4 regions of the Alteromonas sp. MmMcT2-5 genome follow, and region 1 is predicted to be linked to each of the others. Evidence: predicted binding sites of a transcription regulator. Region 1 holds the regulator's gene; each other region holds the start of a gene.
What was found. The regulator MetJ, encoded in region 1, represses methionine synthesis genes. The targets are predictions, from matches to a motif close to TAGACGTCTAGACGTCTA.
Positions count from the first base shown of each region.

Region 2: a site for MetJ is predicted at 1,769-1,786, ahead of metK (methionine adenosyltransferase). Genes of this name have one in related genera too.
Region 3: a site for MetJ is predicted at 1,193-1,210, ahead of serA (phosphoglycerate dehydrogenase). Genes of this name have one in related genera too.
Region 4: a site for MetJ is predicted at 1,222-1,239, ahead of thrA (bifunctional aspartate kinase/homoserine dehydrogenase I). Genes of this name have one in related genera too.

Region 1 covers NZ_JAKRFB010000019.1:8,059-11,545, forward strand. Annotated here, with positions in the region: gene MHN09_RS09890 (malic enzyme-like NAD(P)-binding protein) at 606-1,841, shown strand; gene metJ (met regulon transcriptional regulator MetJ) at 2,008-2,340, opposite strand; gene metF (methylenetetrahydrofolate reductase) at 2,502-3,389, shown strand.
Region 2 covers NZ_JAKRFB010000006.1:79,427-82,913, reverse strand. Annotated here, with positions in the region: gene MHN09_RS05380 (hypothetical protein) at 1-302, opposite strand, end outside; gene metK (methionine adenosyltransferase) at 553-1,698, opposite strand; gene tkt (transketolase) at 2,126-3,487, shown strand, end outside.
Region 3 covers NZ_JAKRFB010000004.1:9,690-13,176, forward strand. Annotated here, with positions in the region: gene MHN09_RS04245 (5-formyltetrahydrofolate cyclo-ligase) at 1-371, shown strand, start outside; gene rpiA (ribose-5-phosphate isomerase RpiA) at 462-1,118, shown strand; gene serA (phosphoglycerate dehydrogenase) at 1,467-2,696, shown strand; gene MHN09_RS04260 (DUF481 domain-containing protein) at 2,824-3,487, opposite strand, start outside.
Region 4 covers NZ_JAKRFB010000008.1:14,840-18,326, forward strand. Annotated here, with positions in the region: gene thrA (bifunctional aspartate kinase/homoserine dehydrogenase I) at 1-1,047, opposite strand, end outside; gene MHN09_RS05895 (excinuclease ABC subunit UvrA) at 1,428-3,487, opposite strand, start outside.

The sequences.
Region 1 (3,487 bases):
GGTGTCTCCCTGCGTTCTATTTTCCTGATTTGGGTTTCTGTCCAATGCATTTATGAGAACGTAGATCCCTTTGATAGCTTTGTTTTTATCCTCCACACAATAGACCTACAGAATGGCATAACAAGTCAAAATAAATAGTATGAATGGCAATTATAGCCCCATTTTACTGGTCTAATTAGTATGCCTAACCTACATTGGTATATGAGAATTCTGATCAGATATGTACACAGTGATTGGCTGTGTTAGAGTTGCGATCGGCACTTTGATAGTGAGCATTAATTCTGTGAATAATGCATTACTTTCAAGACTTGTGGCGCTTTTGGGTACATAAACCTGAGGCTTGTATCCATTAAGGTATGTGAACAAAATCAGTAAAGGTTAACGCCTAGTCTGCTTTTTCCACATGCCACCTTAGGGCGTATTGATGATTGCTGTAAAACAAAGATCAACAAGCCCTAGTGCTAACAACTATTTATAATCACTTTTGTCATTACTTGGTTGTAACGCGCTTACGTTTATCTACCTATAACTATAACGACAATAAAATAGCGACAGAGCGTGAACGAAAACACCGATGAACCCTACATCTAAGGATACCTTTTTACATGTCAGATTTTAGACAACGCGCACTCGACTATCACGCCAAACCCACACCTGGAAAAATCCGCGTAGAGTTATCTAAACCAGCCGACAGCGTCGATGACCTTGCTCTTGCCTATAGCCCAGGCGTTGCCGAGCCGGTCAGAGAAATTGCTGAAGATGCAGATAACGCCTATAAGTACACGGGTAAAGGAAACCTGGTTGCCGTTATCAGTAACGGAACCGCGATTTTAGGGTTGGGTAACCTAGGCCCACTGGCATCGAAACCTGTTATGGAAGGTAAAGCCCTTCTGTTTAAACGCTTTGCTGGCCTGGATGCCATTGACATTGAAGTGAAGCATCGTACGACCGAAGAGTTCATTAATACGGTAGCGAATATCGCCGACACATTTGGCGGCATTAACTTAGAAGACATTAAAGCGCCTGAATGCTTTGAGATTGAACAAGAGCTAATTAAGCGCTGTAAAATTCCGGTATTTCATGATGATCAGCACGGTACCGCTATTGTAACTGCAGCGGGCATGCTTAATGCTCTGGAAATTCAGGGTAAAAGCATAGAGAGCGCTAAAATTGTGTGTATGGGTGCCGGTGCGGCAGCGGTCGCTTGTATGGAACTGCTTATAAAGTGTGGTGCCCAGCGTGAGCGTATTTATATGCTAGACAGAAAAGGCGTTATCCATACTCGTCGCGAAGACTTAACTGAGCACAAAAAGCTATTTGCTAACAATACTGACAAGCGTACGCTTGAAGATGTAATGGAAGGTGCGGATATTTTTGTTGGTGTGTCAGGACCGGATGTTTTACCACCAGAAACACTGGCCTTGATGGCTGAAAACCCAATTGTATTTGCATGTTCTAACCCAGACCCTGAGATAAAGCCTGAACTTGCTCACGAAGTACGTAAAGATCTTATTATGGCTACCGGACGCTCGGACTACCCTAACCAGGTTAACAACGTACTGTGTTTCCCGTTTATTTTCCGTGGAGCACTAGATGTTCGTGCAACGGCTATTAACGATGAAATGAAAGTAGCGGCAGTAGAAGCCCTTCGTGCTATCACGAAAGAGCCTGTACCAGAAGAAGTACTAGCTGCCAGTAAGAGTACTAGTCTGACATTTGGTAAGGAGTACATTATTCCTAAACCTATGGACCCGCGTTTATGCGAGCGTATTGCTACCGCCGTATCTAAGGCTGCGATTGAATCTGGCGTTGCACGCGTGCCTGAAAGCCCAGAAGAATAAAATTCTGGCGCATAAGGCAAAAAAAATGGAGGGGCTAGTGCTCAACCTTTATATTTGCTAAAAAGTGCGCTTCGAGAATACAAGTACATAAAAAACGGCGCCGTGTTGTAGGTTACCAACTAGCAATAACTTACAACAAAGCGCCGTTTCTCTTTAATACCAAATATCAGTCGTCTTCCGACACATCGTTTTCGAAGCTTGGATCAATGCCCATTTCTTCCATAATGCGTCTTGCTTCAGCCGGTACGCGATTGGGATTGTCTTTGCGCAGGTCATCATCGTTAGGCAATGGTTGACCGGTAAACGCATGCAAAAATGCTTCGCACAACAGTTCTGAATTAGTGGCGTGACGCAGATTATTGATTTGGCGGCGAGTACGCTCATCAGTAAGCGCCTTAAGCACATTAATAGGTATAGAGACAGTGACTTTCTTTACCTGTTCGCTCTTCTTGCCATGCTCTGCGTAGGGGTGAATATATTTACCGTTCCATTCTGCCATTGTACTAACTCGGTCTACTCTTTTTTATGTTATGAAGAGAAATTCTAAACAAGTTCACGAAAAGGTCAATTGAGCAGTGTAAACCTCTTGACGTCTAGACATATATTCTTTAATTTAGACGTCTAAACGTCTATAAGAATACATTTTTGAGAGAAAAAGCCATGGTTTCTTACGCACAAGGTATCGATGCATTAAACCAGTCCCTGTCGGAACTGCGTGATATTGATGTATCTTTTGAATTCTTTCCGCCTAAAACGGAAGCCATGGAACAGACCCTGTGGAAGTCAGTTGAACGTCTCGCGCCACTAAAGCCAAGCTACATGTCGGTAACCTACGGCGCGAATAGCGGTGAGCGTGACAGAACCCACGACGTTGTAAAACGCATTCAGCAGCAAACCGGTGTAGCAGCTGTTCCTCACTTGACCTGTGTTGATGCTAGCCGAGATGAACTTAAACAAATTGCTAAAGACTACTGGGATTCAGGCATTCGCCGTATTGTTGCGCTTCGTGGCGATTTACCGCCAGGAGTAGAAAAGACAGAGATGTATGCCTCTGATCTTGTTGCCTTGCTAAAAGACGTTGCCGATTTTGATATTTCTGTTGCTGCCTATCCAGAGAAGCACCCTGAAGCACCAAATGCGCAGTTTGATTTACTAAACCTTAAGCGCAAAGCAGAAGCAGGTGCCACAGAAGCGATAACCCAGTTCTTTTTCGATACGAGTGTGTACCTTCGATTTAGAGACCGTGCAGCCGCAGCGGGTGTCGACTTAGATATCGTTCCGGGTATTTTGCCGGTAACCAACTACCAAACACTGGTGAAATTTGCGGGGTTCACAAATGTTCATGTGCCGGGATGGTTACACAAAATGTTCGACGGCCTTGATGCCGACGACCAAGCTACCCGTAATCTTATAGGCGCTAACATTGCTATGGACCAAGTTAAAGTACTCGCTAAAGAAGGGGTAAAACACTTCCATTTCTATACTTTGAACCGTAGTGAATTGAGCTACGCCATCTGCCACATGCTCGGCGTGCGTTCAGGCGCTTAATAAATAACGACAATCAGGACCGTGCTTACGTTGTTTAATGAAGTACTCCACAAAAGGCGCAGTCAATGCGCCTTTGTTGTATAAAGCCTGCATTAAAC
Region 2 (3,487 bases), on a different contig from region 1:
AGAAAGGCGGTATTATTTGTTTTGTAGGTTGCATAGACCTTTTGCGGAACCCAAGTATCGAAACGACGGCTAGCGCTGAACATGCCTTGGGAGCCAGCTGGATACGTATAGCTGTTGTCGTATAAATAAGTTTCGGTAGTAGATTGAACGCGGTACATACTATTTAGCTGCCACCGGGCTATTTTCTTGCTTTTGAACTGAATAGGACTGTAGTTGATATCATTCGTGTCCGCGATTACAGGAGCAGCCGTCATAGACGCAGCCAAAGTAAGTGCCAGAAGAATACCAGTAACCACATTCATGGAAGGGCCCAAGTTGTTGTTATCATAGCTCGTAAATAACTAGGAAATACAAGCAACAGTGTGTTCGTTTGATAAGCATAGCCGCAAAAAATAAATGATGAAAATATTCTTCACCACTTTTTATATGCCAAATTAATTTGGCTTGCTCGCCATCCCCCAATAAAAAACGCCGCGAGTTCATATAACAGCTTTAAATCAAAGTGTTACAAAAACTCAGCGGCGTTTTCAACAAGCGCTTTTTAATATCGAATTAAATCGATGCTTTTAACGCTTCTGCTTTATCTGTTGCTTCCCAAGGGAATTCGTCACGACCAAAGTGACCGTATGCAGCCGTTGGGCGATAAATTGGGCGCTCAAGGTCTAGCATTTGGATAAGGCCATAAGGACGCAAGTCGAAATGTTCGCGCACTAGTGCAACGAGTGTTTTCTCATCGACTACGCCAGTGCCAAAGGTATCGATACTGATAGATGTTGGCTCTGCCACACCGATTGCATAAGACACTTGGATTTCGCAACGCTTGGCAAGACCTGCTGCAACAATGTTCTTAGCAACGTAACGACCCGCGTATGCTGCACTGCGGTCTACTTTTGATGGATCTTTACCAGAGAATGCACCACCGCCGTGACGCGCCATACCACCGTAAGTATCAACAATGATTTTACGCCCGGTTAAGCCACAGTCGCCCATTGGACCACCGATAACGAATCGTCCCGTTGGGTTAATGTGAAAGCGTGTATTGGCATCAATCCACTCGCTTGGAAGCACAGGCTTGATGATTTCTTCCATTACCGCTTCGCGAACTGTTTCCGTGCTTACTGAATCGCAGTGCTGAGTTGAAAGCACAACCGCGTCGATGCCTACAGGCTTGTCGTTTTCATACTTGAAAGTAATTTGGCTTTTCGCGTCTGGGCGCAACCAGTCTAGCTTACCAGACTTACGCACTTCAGCTTGTTTTTGAACAAGGCGGTGAGAGTAAGTGATTGGCGCTGGCATTAGCACGTCAGTTTCGTCGCTAGCGTAGCCAAACATTAGACCTTGGTCACCCGCACCTTGTTCTTCAAGGCTTTCACGATCAACACCTTGATTGATGTCAGGTGACTGTTTGCCAATAGCATTTAATACCGCACATGAATCAGCGTCGAAGCCCATATCTGAGTGCGTATAGCCAATTTCTTTGACTGTTTTACGAGTAAGCTCTTCAATGTCTACCCATGCAGAAGTGGTAACTTCACCACCTACCAAAACCATACCGGTTTTTACATACGTTTCGCAGGCCACCCGAGCGCGAGGATCTTGTTCTAAAATAGCGTCAAGAACCGCATCTGAGATCTGATCAGCAATTTTGTCCGGATGTCCTTCAGACACTGACTCGGATGTGAATAAATGCGTGGCCATAAATGCTCCGTAAGCGTTAAATTATCAAAATAGTCGTATATTGTACTAAAACAAGTTATAAATACCAGTCTTTACTTCTAGACGTCTAAAAGTCTCTTCGTTACGAATAGTTGACACAACCCGATCACTAATGGGGTTATTCAGGACGAAATTGGTAAAGCGAATGATGTACTAGTAAAACCAGACGTTAGATATAACCGTTTTTGATGTATTGGGAATACGTGATGGATAAGGTATAGACCATTTTTTACTAAGACTTTCACTATTGGCAATCAAAACCCATTGAACTGTAAGGTGGCATAGGTAAGAATAACGCCACATTCATTCGTATAAAGAAGTAGAGCGAACGCCTTACCTCTACGCTCGTCTAGCTTGCCTAGCCCGCTAAGATACGAAACAAAAGATACAAAATAAATCAGGAGACAACATGCCCTCTCGTCGTGAACTCGCCAATGCAATCCGTGCATTAAGCATGGATGCCGTTCAACAAGCTAAATCTGGTCACCCAGGTGCCCCAATGGGGATGGCTGATATCGCACAGGTACTATGGGGTGATTTCTTATCACACAACCCTGCAAACCCATCTTGGGCTAACCGCGATCGCTTTGTGCTTTCAAATGGTCACGGCTCGATGCTGTTGTACTCTCTTCTTCACCTTTCAGGCTACGAACTGCCTATTGAAGAGTTAAAGAACTTCCGTCAATTGCATTCAAAGACGCCAGGCCATCCAGAATATGGTTATGCGCCAGGTGTTGAAACGACCACAGGCCCACTAGGTCAAGGCATCAGTAATGCTGTGGGTATGGCACTTGCCGAGAAAGTGCTAGCGGCACAATTTAACCGTGACGGTCACAATATTGTTGATCACCACACCTACGCATTCTTAGGCGACGGCTGCTTGATGGAAGGTATCTCACACGAGACATGTTCACTAGCCGGTACACTAGGCCTTGGTAAGCTTATCGCGTTCTGGGATGACAACGGCATTTCAATTGATGGCGAAGTTGAAGGCTGGTTCACTGACGATACACCAGCACGCTTTAAGAGCTACGGTTGGGAAGTGATCGATGGCGTTGACGGTCACGATGCAGAGCAAGTAAAAGCCGCCATTGAAAAGGCGCAAGCGAACACCGCGCAGCCTACGCTTATTTGTTGTAAAACCACTATTGGCTTCGGTTCACCTAATAAAGAAGGTACCGAGTCTTGTCACGGTGCACCACTAGGTGAAGATGAAATTGTAGCCACTCGCGAAAAGCTTGGCTGGAGCCATGGCGCGTTCGAAATTCCAGACGATATTTACGCGGGTTGGGATGCTAAAGAGAAAGGTTCAAACGCGGAGAGCGCGTGGAATGACGCTTTCGCAGCATATGAAGCCGCCTACCCAGAGCTTGCGGCAGAGTTCAAACGCCGCGTAAATGGCGAGTTGCCAGCAGATTTCAGCGAAAAAGCAGATGCAATTATTGCTGAGCTTCAAGCTAACCCACAAAATATTGCTTCACGTAAAGCGTCGCAAAATGCATTAAACGCATTTGGTCCACTACTTCCTGAGCTATTAGGCGGCTCTGCTGACCTTGCTGGTTCTAACCTCACTATTTGGGAAGGCAGCAAAGGCGTTGAAGCGAACGATGCGTCAGGTAACTACATTTATTACGGTGTACGTGAGTTTGGTATGTCGGCCATGATGAATGGTATTGCTCTTCACGGTGGCTTTAAGGCATACGGTGCAACCTTCCTAATGTTTATGGAATATGCACGCAACGCGGTACGTATGGCAGCGCTAATGAAGCAG
Region 3 (3,487 bases), on a different contig from region 1:
AAGGACATTTGTTATTTTTGTCTTATGCCCAGCACTCTCAATTGGTGAAGAATAAGTACAACATTGAAGAGCCAGTATTGTCGTGTGAAAACGTCGTTCCTGTTAGGCAATGTGACGTTATTCTTATGCCGCTTGTAGGGTTTGATGTAAACGGCAATCGCCTGGGTATGGGGGGCGGCTACTACGACCGAACTTTGAGTTTTACCCAATGCGCGCCAGATTCACATTCATTTTCGGTTAGCAAAACGCCCAAGTTAGTGGGTATTGCCCACGACATTCAAGAAGTAGATGCTCTGCCCATTGCACCATGGGATGTCCCCCTTGATGCCATCGTGACGCCCTCGCGCACACTGCAATTCACTAAACCGTGATAGTCATTATAACAAATTGAACATACGAACTTGTGGGTTCACGTGCGCTTATAAGTTACACTTGCGAACACAATAAGTCGGAGAATGACCATGGATCAGAACGCAAAAAAACAAGCCGTAGCCAAAGCAGCCATCGAATATGTTGAAGCAGACAGCATTGTCGGTGTGGGTACAGGTTCTACCGTAAATTTCTTTATTGAAGAACTCGGTAAAATTAAACACAAAATTGAAGGTGCAGTATCAAGTTCAGAAGCCTCTACCGAGCGTTTAAAAGCCTTAGGCATTGAGGTATTCGAGTTAAACGAAGTCAGCAATCTATCGGTTTATATCGACGGTGCCGATGAAGTGACCGAACACAAGCATATGATTAAAGGCGGAGGCGCAGCACTCACTCGCGAGAAAATTGTAGCCGGTGCGGCGACCACGTTTGTGTGTATTGTTGATGAAAGCAAGCGCGTTCCTGTGTTGGGCTCGTTCCCCCTTCCCGTTGAAGTTATTCCCATGGCTCGTTCTTTCGTAGCACGAGAGCTAGTAAAACTTGGTGGCGATCCTGAATATAGACAAGGTGTTGTCACCGATAACGGCAACGTTATTTTAGATGTTCACAACCTTGAGATTCTGAATCCTCGTGAGCTAGAACAAAAAATAAATAATATTCCTGGTGTGGTAACGAACGGTATTTTCGCACTACGAGGCGCGGACATAGTGCTAAGTGCTACAGATAGTGGTGTTGAAACCTTTAAGTGATAACTGAGTAAGACGTATAGTGCGGTGAAAAGCTATACAAAATACTACTTTCAACTTAATGCGTTTTCTGTTAGTTTCCGTTTAGACGTCTAGATGTCCTTAAAAGAAGTTCACTAAGCGTCTCAACTTTTACGTTAGTTAAGGCCAATTCCTTAATAACGAAAGCAGTCAACGTGATTATAAAAGCTTGGTAGCAATAACGCCCAAGCAAGGCTTTCAGAGCTGCAAAGCGATGTCGTTGCAGCGCAGGTTATACACAGCTTTGTGTTTCATACTGGCAGGTTTCTGAGAGCCTTGGATTGGCGGTGCAAGCAAACCAAAATTACATCAGTGAGAGATAGCGAGTTCATGAGCAAAGTTTCATTAGAGAAGGATAAGATCCGAATTTTGTTGTTGGAAGGTGTTCACCAAAGTGCTTTGGAGACACTAAAAAGCAATGGGTATAGCAATATTGAATTTCTCAAGACCTCTCTGCCTGAAGACGAGTTAATTGAGAAAATTAAAGACGCCCACTTTGTTGGTATTCGCTCGCGCACTCAAATTACAGAGAAGGTAGTTGAAGCAGCACAAAAGCTTGTGGCTATCGGTTGTTTCTGTATTGGCACCAACCAAGTTGATCTTGAAGCCACCCAACGCCGCGGCATTCCCGTGTTTAACGCGCCATTTTCCAACACTCGTTCGGTTGCAGAACTTGTACTTGGCCAAATTATCCTTTTACTTCGCCAGGTGCCGAGTAAAAATGCCAAGGCTCACCGCGGTGAGTGGGAAAAAACGGCAGTCGGCTCATATGAAGCCCGTGGTAAGACACTTGGTATCATTGGTTATGGTCATATAGGCACACAGCTGAGTATTCTTGCTGAACACCTAGGTATGCGCGTTCACTTTTTCGATATCGAAGACAAGCTTGTGCTAGGTAATTCTGCCCAAGTAAAATCGCTTGAAAAGCTGCTTAATACCTCTGACGTTGTTTCACTTCACGTTCCTGAAACACCACAAACTCAAGATATGATTGGTGAAAAAGAGCTGTCTCAAATGAAGAAAGGCAGCATTTTGATTAACGCGTCTCGCGGTACTGTGGTAGATATCGATGCGCTTGCGAAGGCATTGGAAAGCGGCCAACTAAACGGCGCTGCTATTGATGTATTCCCGGTTGAGCCTAAATCTAATACTGAAGAATTCGAGTCGCCGCTTCGCGCGTTCGATAATGTCATTCTGACCCCGCATGTGGGCGGCAGCACGCAAGAAGCGCAAGAAAATATTGGTATTGAAGTGGCGGGTAAACTCGCCAAGTACAGCGACAACGGTTCAACGCTATCAGCCGTTAACTTCCCTGAAGTGTCACTGCCAGAGCATACTGGTCGTTCACGCCTACTTCACGTACACAAAAACCAGCCAGGTATTCTTACTCAGATTAACCAAGCGTTTGCAGAAAAAGGCATCAACATCGAAGCCCAGTACCTACAAACTAACGCAGAAATTGGTTATGTAGTAGTGGATGTTAAAGAAGACCGTGGTTACGAAGCACTTGCAGAGCTTCAGCAAATTGACGGCACAATTAAGACACGTATTCTTCACTAAGAAGAGTTGTTTTAAGACTAAATAAAAAACGCTGCACAATGTGCAGCGTTTTTTTATGCCTGTGATTTTACTTCAATGCGTTGAAGTGCCCAGCCCTACTTCGGTGCGCTGAGCAAATAAGGTCGGCTTAGAAGAAGTTGTAAACTAAGCTAACTGCTGTTTCTGTGTCTAGTTTTTCAACGTCGTCTTCAACATTGGTGTTGTGGTCAAGCTTAAAAGAAAGACGCATTGAAAGGTTACCGCTGATTGTAGCTGTAAGTGCAGACTCAGCACGAGATTTCGTGTTGTCAGAACCCACTTCGGTACTCACTGTTTGCGTAAATTTAGCGGTATCAGAAATTTTCCAAGAATAAGCTGATGACGCACGAACGATTACGCTGTCAAGATCTTCGCCATCCTGAGTTTCGATGAATGAGTAACCAGGACCGATTGAATATTCAAGGGTGTGGCGCTTGTTCTCAAGTACTTTTTGGTTCCAACCCGCCGCAATAGTTGATTGGTAATTAAAGTTACTAAAGCGGTCGTCTTCATATGAAGCGAAGCCGAATAAACGGTTATCAGGATTTTCTAGTTTGTAGTTACCCTGGGCTGAACCAAAGAACTTCTGTGCAGAAGTAAACTCGATATCTTCTTGCTCGCCTGCATCATTTTCTTGTTGAACAGTTTCCTGTTTGTACAGACCTTTTAAAACGTAGTCGTTACTCCATTTTTCAAGCTCTTGGTGAGCCTGTATACCCGCACTGATTGACGTGGTTTCAGTGTTACCTGAAGTCGAAATAAAACCTAGTTCG
Region 4 (3,487 bases), on a different contig from region 1:
AATAAGGCTTATTGAAATATTGGCGTTCGACATCACCTCAAACACACGGCTTGCCATACCTACCATACCTTTAAGGCCAGGGCCTGCAACGTTAAACATGGTGACATTATCAAGCTGTGAAATACCTTTAACTGACGTCCACACTTCGCTTTTTTCATTGCTGATTAGCGTACCTGGCGCAGCTGGGTTTAGTGTGTTTCTGATCAAACAAGGGATGTGGTGTTGTGCAATAGGACCGATAGTTTTCGGATGAAGTACCTTGGCACCGAAATAAGACAGCTCCATCGCTTCTTGATAGGTAAGCTTGTCTAACAGCACTGCCCCTTCAACTTGATTCGGGTCAGCGTTATAAACACCGTCTACATCTGTCCAAATTTCACAGCAATTTGCGTCTATACACGCCGCTAAAATGGCCGCTGAATAGTCTGAGCCGTTACGCCCAAGCGTGACTTTCTCGCCCTCTTCGTTAGCAGCAACAAACCCCGGCATGACAAGAAATTCACTGCCGTCAGTAGGCACATCTGAAAAGCGTGCTTTACTAAGCGACACATCGGCAATGCTGTCTAGGTAATCGCCTTCGGCCAGCACATACTTAACCGGGTCGATAACGCGATTAGCGATACCTTTGGCAGATAGCATAGCGCTAAAAAGCGTCACCGAGATGTACTCACCAATACTTAGAATACCGGCAGCGACATTATCAGGTGCAACACCAAGCAGCTTAATACCTTCAAGGTGCTGTTTTAATACTGAAAGGTGACTATTAATGAATTCTACCACGCTTGCATGTGCAAACCCGTCGAGTTCTTCATTTAAGTTGTTGGCGATGCCGGTAACCGTGTCGTTCAACTTATTGAATAACGGCTGGAAATCTTCATTCGCGGCTGCTTGTTCACATAGCAGTGAAAGCGCGTTCGTTACCCCCTTTGGGGCAGAGAGTACAACCGCAGCACCGTCGGTTTGGTGGGTTGCCGTGCTAATCTCCATAACGCGCATGTATCGCGGTGCATCGGCTAAAGAAGAACCCCCAAACTTTAAGACTTTCATATGCTGCTCCTTAAGGTTACGCATGCTAAAACGTGTGTAAAAAAAAGCCCGCTCTGTGTTAGGCGGGCTTTCGTTGTCTTTTGCTTACTTGCACTAGTCAGCGACCGCCCTTTTTAAGGTGGTAATTAACATAATGGTGGTGCGAGTAAGTAGAATCTTTTTCATACAAGCAATTTGCCGTATAGACGTCTATATGTCAACCGCAGTTTTCACTACACTGTGTTGCAAAAAATGCAACACTCTTTAATTATTATTTCTTTTTAAGGTACAAATACGAGTTCAAGCAGTTTCTTTGCTGGCTTACAAGTATTCAAGTAGCTTTGAACAACCCCTTATTTCTAAGATCATTCAAACCTAACTCACTCAATCAAAACCTTTCTTTAAGCCAAACTCGCCTTCAAAAATGGGGCTGTTGCACTTTGCTGAACTTTGGCAACCTCCTCTGGTCTGCCTTCAGCAACTATTTCTCCTCCCTCATCACCAGCGCCTGGCCCCATATCAATAATGTAGTCGCAAGCCCCAGCCACCTGCATATTGTGCTCAACCATCACCACCGTATTCCCCGCTTCAACTAACGTGCTTAAATGCTGCATAAGTAATGCAGTGTCTAAAAGATGTAAACCTGTCGTAGGTTCATCAAGCACGTATAGGGTATTAGCATTTTGAGCACGTTTAAGTTCTGACGCTAATTTAATGCGCTGCGCCTCGCCGCCTGATAATTCAGTGGCACTTTGTCCAAGGGTTAAATAGCCAAGCCCTACGTTCATTAGCGTTTTAAGTCCCCGCGTAATAACTTGATTACCACTAAATACAGATAGTGCTTCTTCAACCGTAAGCGATAATACATCAGCGATAGAATGTTCGTTGTAACCAACTTCCAGTACGTTATCGTTAAAACGCTGACCGTTACAAACGGTACAGGGGGAATAAACACTCGGCATAAACAGTAGTTCTACCGATACCACACCCAAGCCTTCACAATGTGGGCACCGCCCTTTTACAACGTTAAACGAAAAATGGCCCGCATCGTAACCACGGGATTTTGCTTCTTCGGTTGAAGCAAATAAACTTCTGATTTGGTCAAATATGCCGGTATAGGTTGCCAAAGTTGAACGGGGTGTCCTGCCGATGGGGGACTGATCTACCACAACTATACGACTTAACTCTTCGAGTCCGCTTTCAATGCGGCCTTGCTGCGGTTCACTTTTATGTGAAAAAGTGTCTTGAGCAAGAAGCGAATTGGCGTCAGTAAGCAGTTCTTTCGTTTCTTCCGTTTCTCTCGTTTCATTCGCTCGCATCCCTTCTTTCTCAGCAGAGTTTAAACCACCTTTGACTAACTCAACTAATGCTTGGCTAATTAAACTCGACTTTCCAGAGCCGGAAACGCCAGTGACACATGTCATCACACCTAGTGGAATATCAATATCAACATGGCTGACATTATTTCTGGACACGTCTTTTAAACGCAATACCCCTGACGATTTACACTTGATACGCTGGTTTAGGGCTTTATTGTTAAAGACATAGTCTGCCGTTAAAGAGTTTTTTGTGCTTGCTAATTCTTTAACCGGCCCACTATAGACAAGCTCACCTCCGTTCACTCCCGCTCTAGGTCCTACATCTACAACCCAGTTAGCGCCTTTGATGACGTAAGGGTTGTGCTCGACAACGAGCAGTGAATTTCCCGTTTCGGTAATATTGTGAAGCGCGCGAATAAGCTCTTCTACGTCACGAGGGTGAAGACCGGATGAAGGCTCATCCATAACAAAGACAACGCCAAATAAATTCGATTTAAGCTGGGTCGCCAGACGCAATCGCTGTAGTTCGCCTACTGATATACTTGTTGTACTTCTATCTAACGAAAGGTAATGAAGCCCAAGTGCTATTATAGGCTTCACTCTTTCAATAAGGTCGCCCGTAATATTGCGTATCACCTGACCACGCTCTGAAGTATCGCCGTTGACTGACTTTCTTAACGCCTGAAGCTTTTCGTGAACTTGCTGTAGTGGCAGCCTTGAAAACTCAATAATATCTAAGCCATCAACTTTCACTGCCAGCGCATTTTGCTTAAGCTTTTTTCCACGGCAAACCGGACATGCTTCAACAGATATAAAGGGAGCAATTCGCTGCTTCATTTTCTCTTTTTGAGACGTTTTAAAGGTATCGAGCACATGACGTCGCGCACTGATAAACTTGCCATTGTAGCTGGCAGGTTCGCCCTCTTGCTGCGCTTTTCGGGTTTGCGCTAGGTTATAGTTTCGGTATACAGGTAACTGAGGCATTTCGTCGGTAAATAAGATCCAGTCACGGGTTCTTTGAGGCAGTTCACGCCATGGAATATCAACATCGATATCTAGCGATAACAGTACCCTTACTAGGTTTTTGCCCTGCCACGCACCAGGCCAAGCTGCCACAGCACCCTCTCGTATGGTGAGGCTGT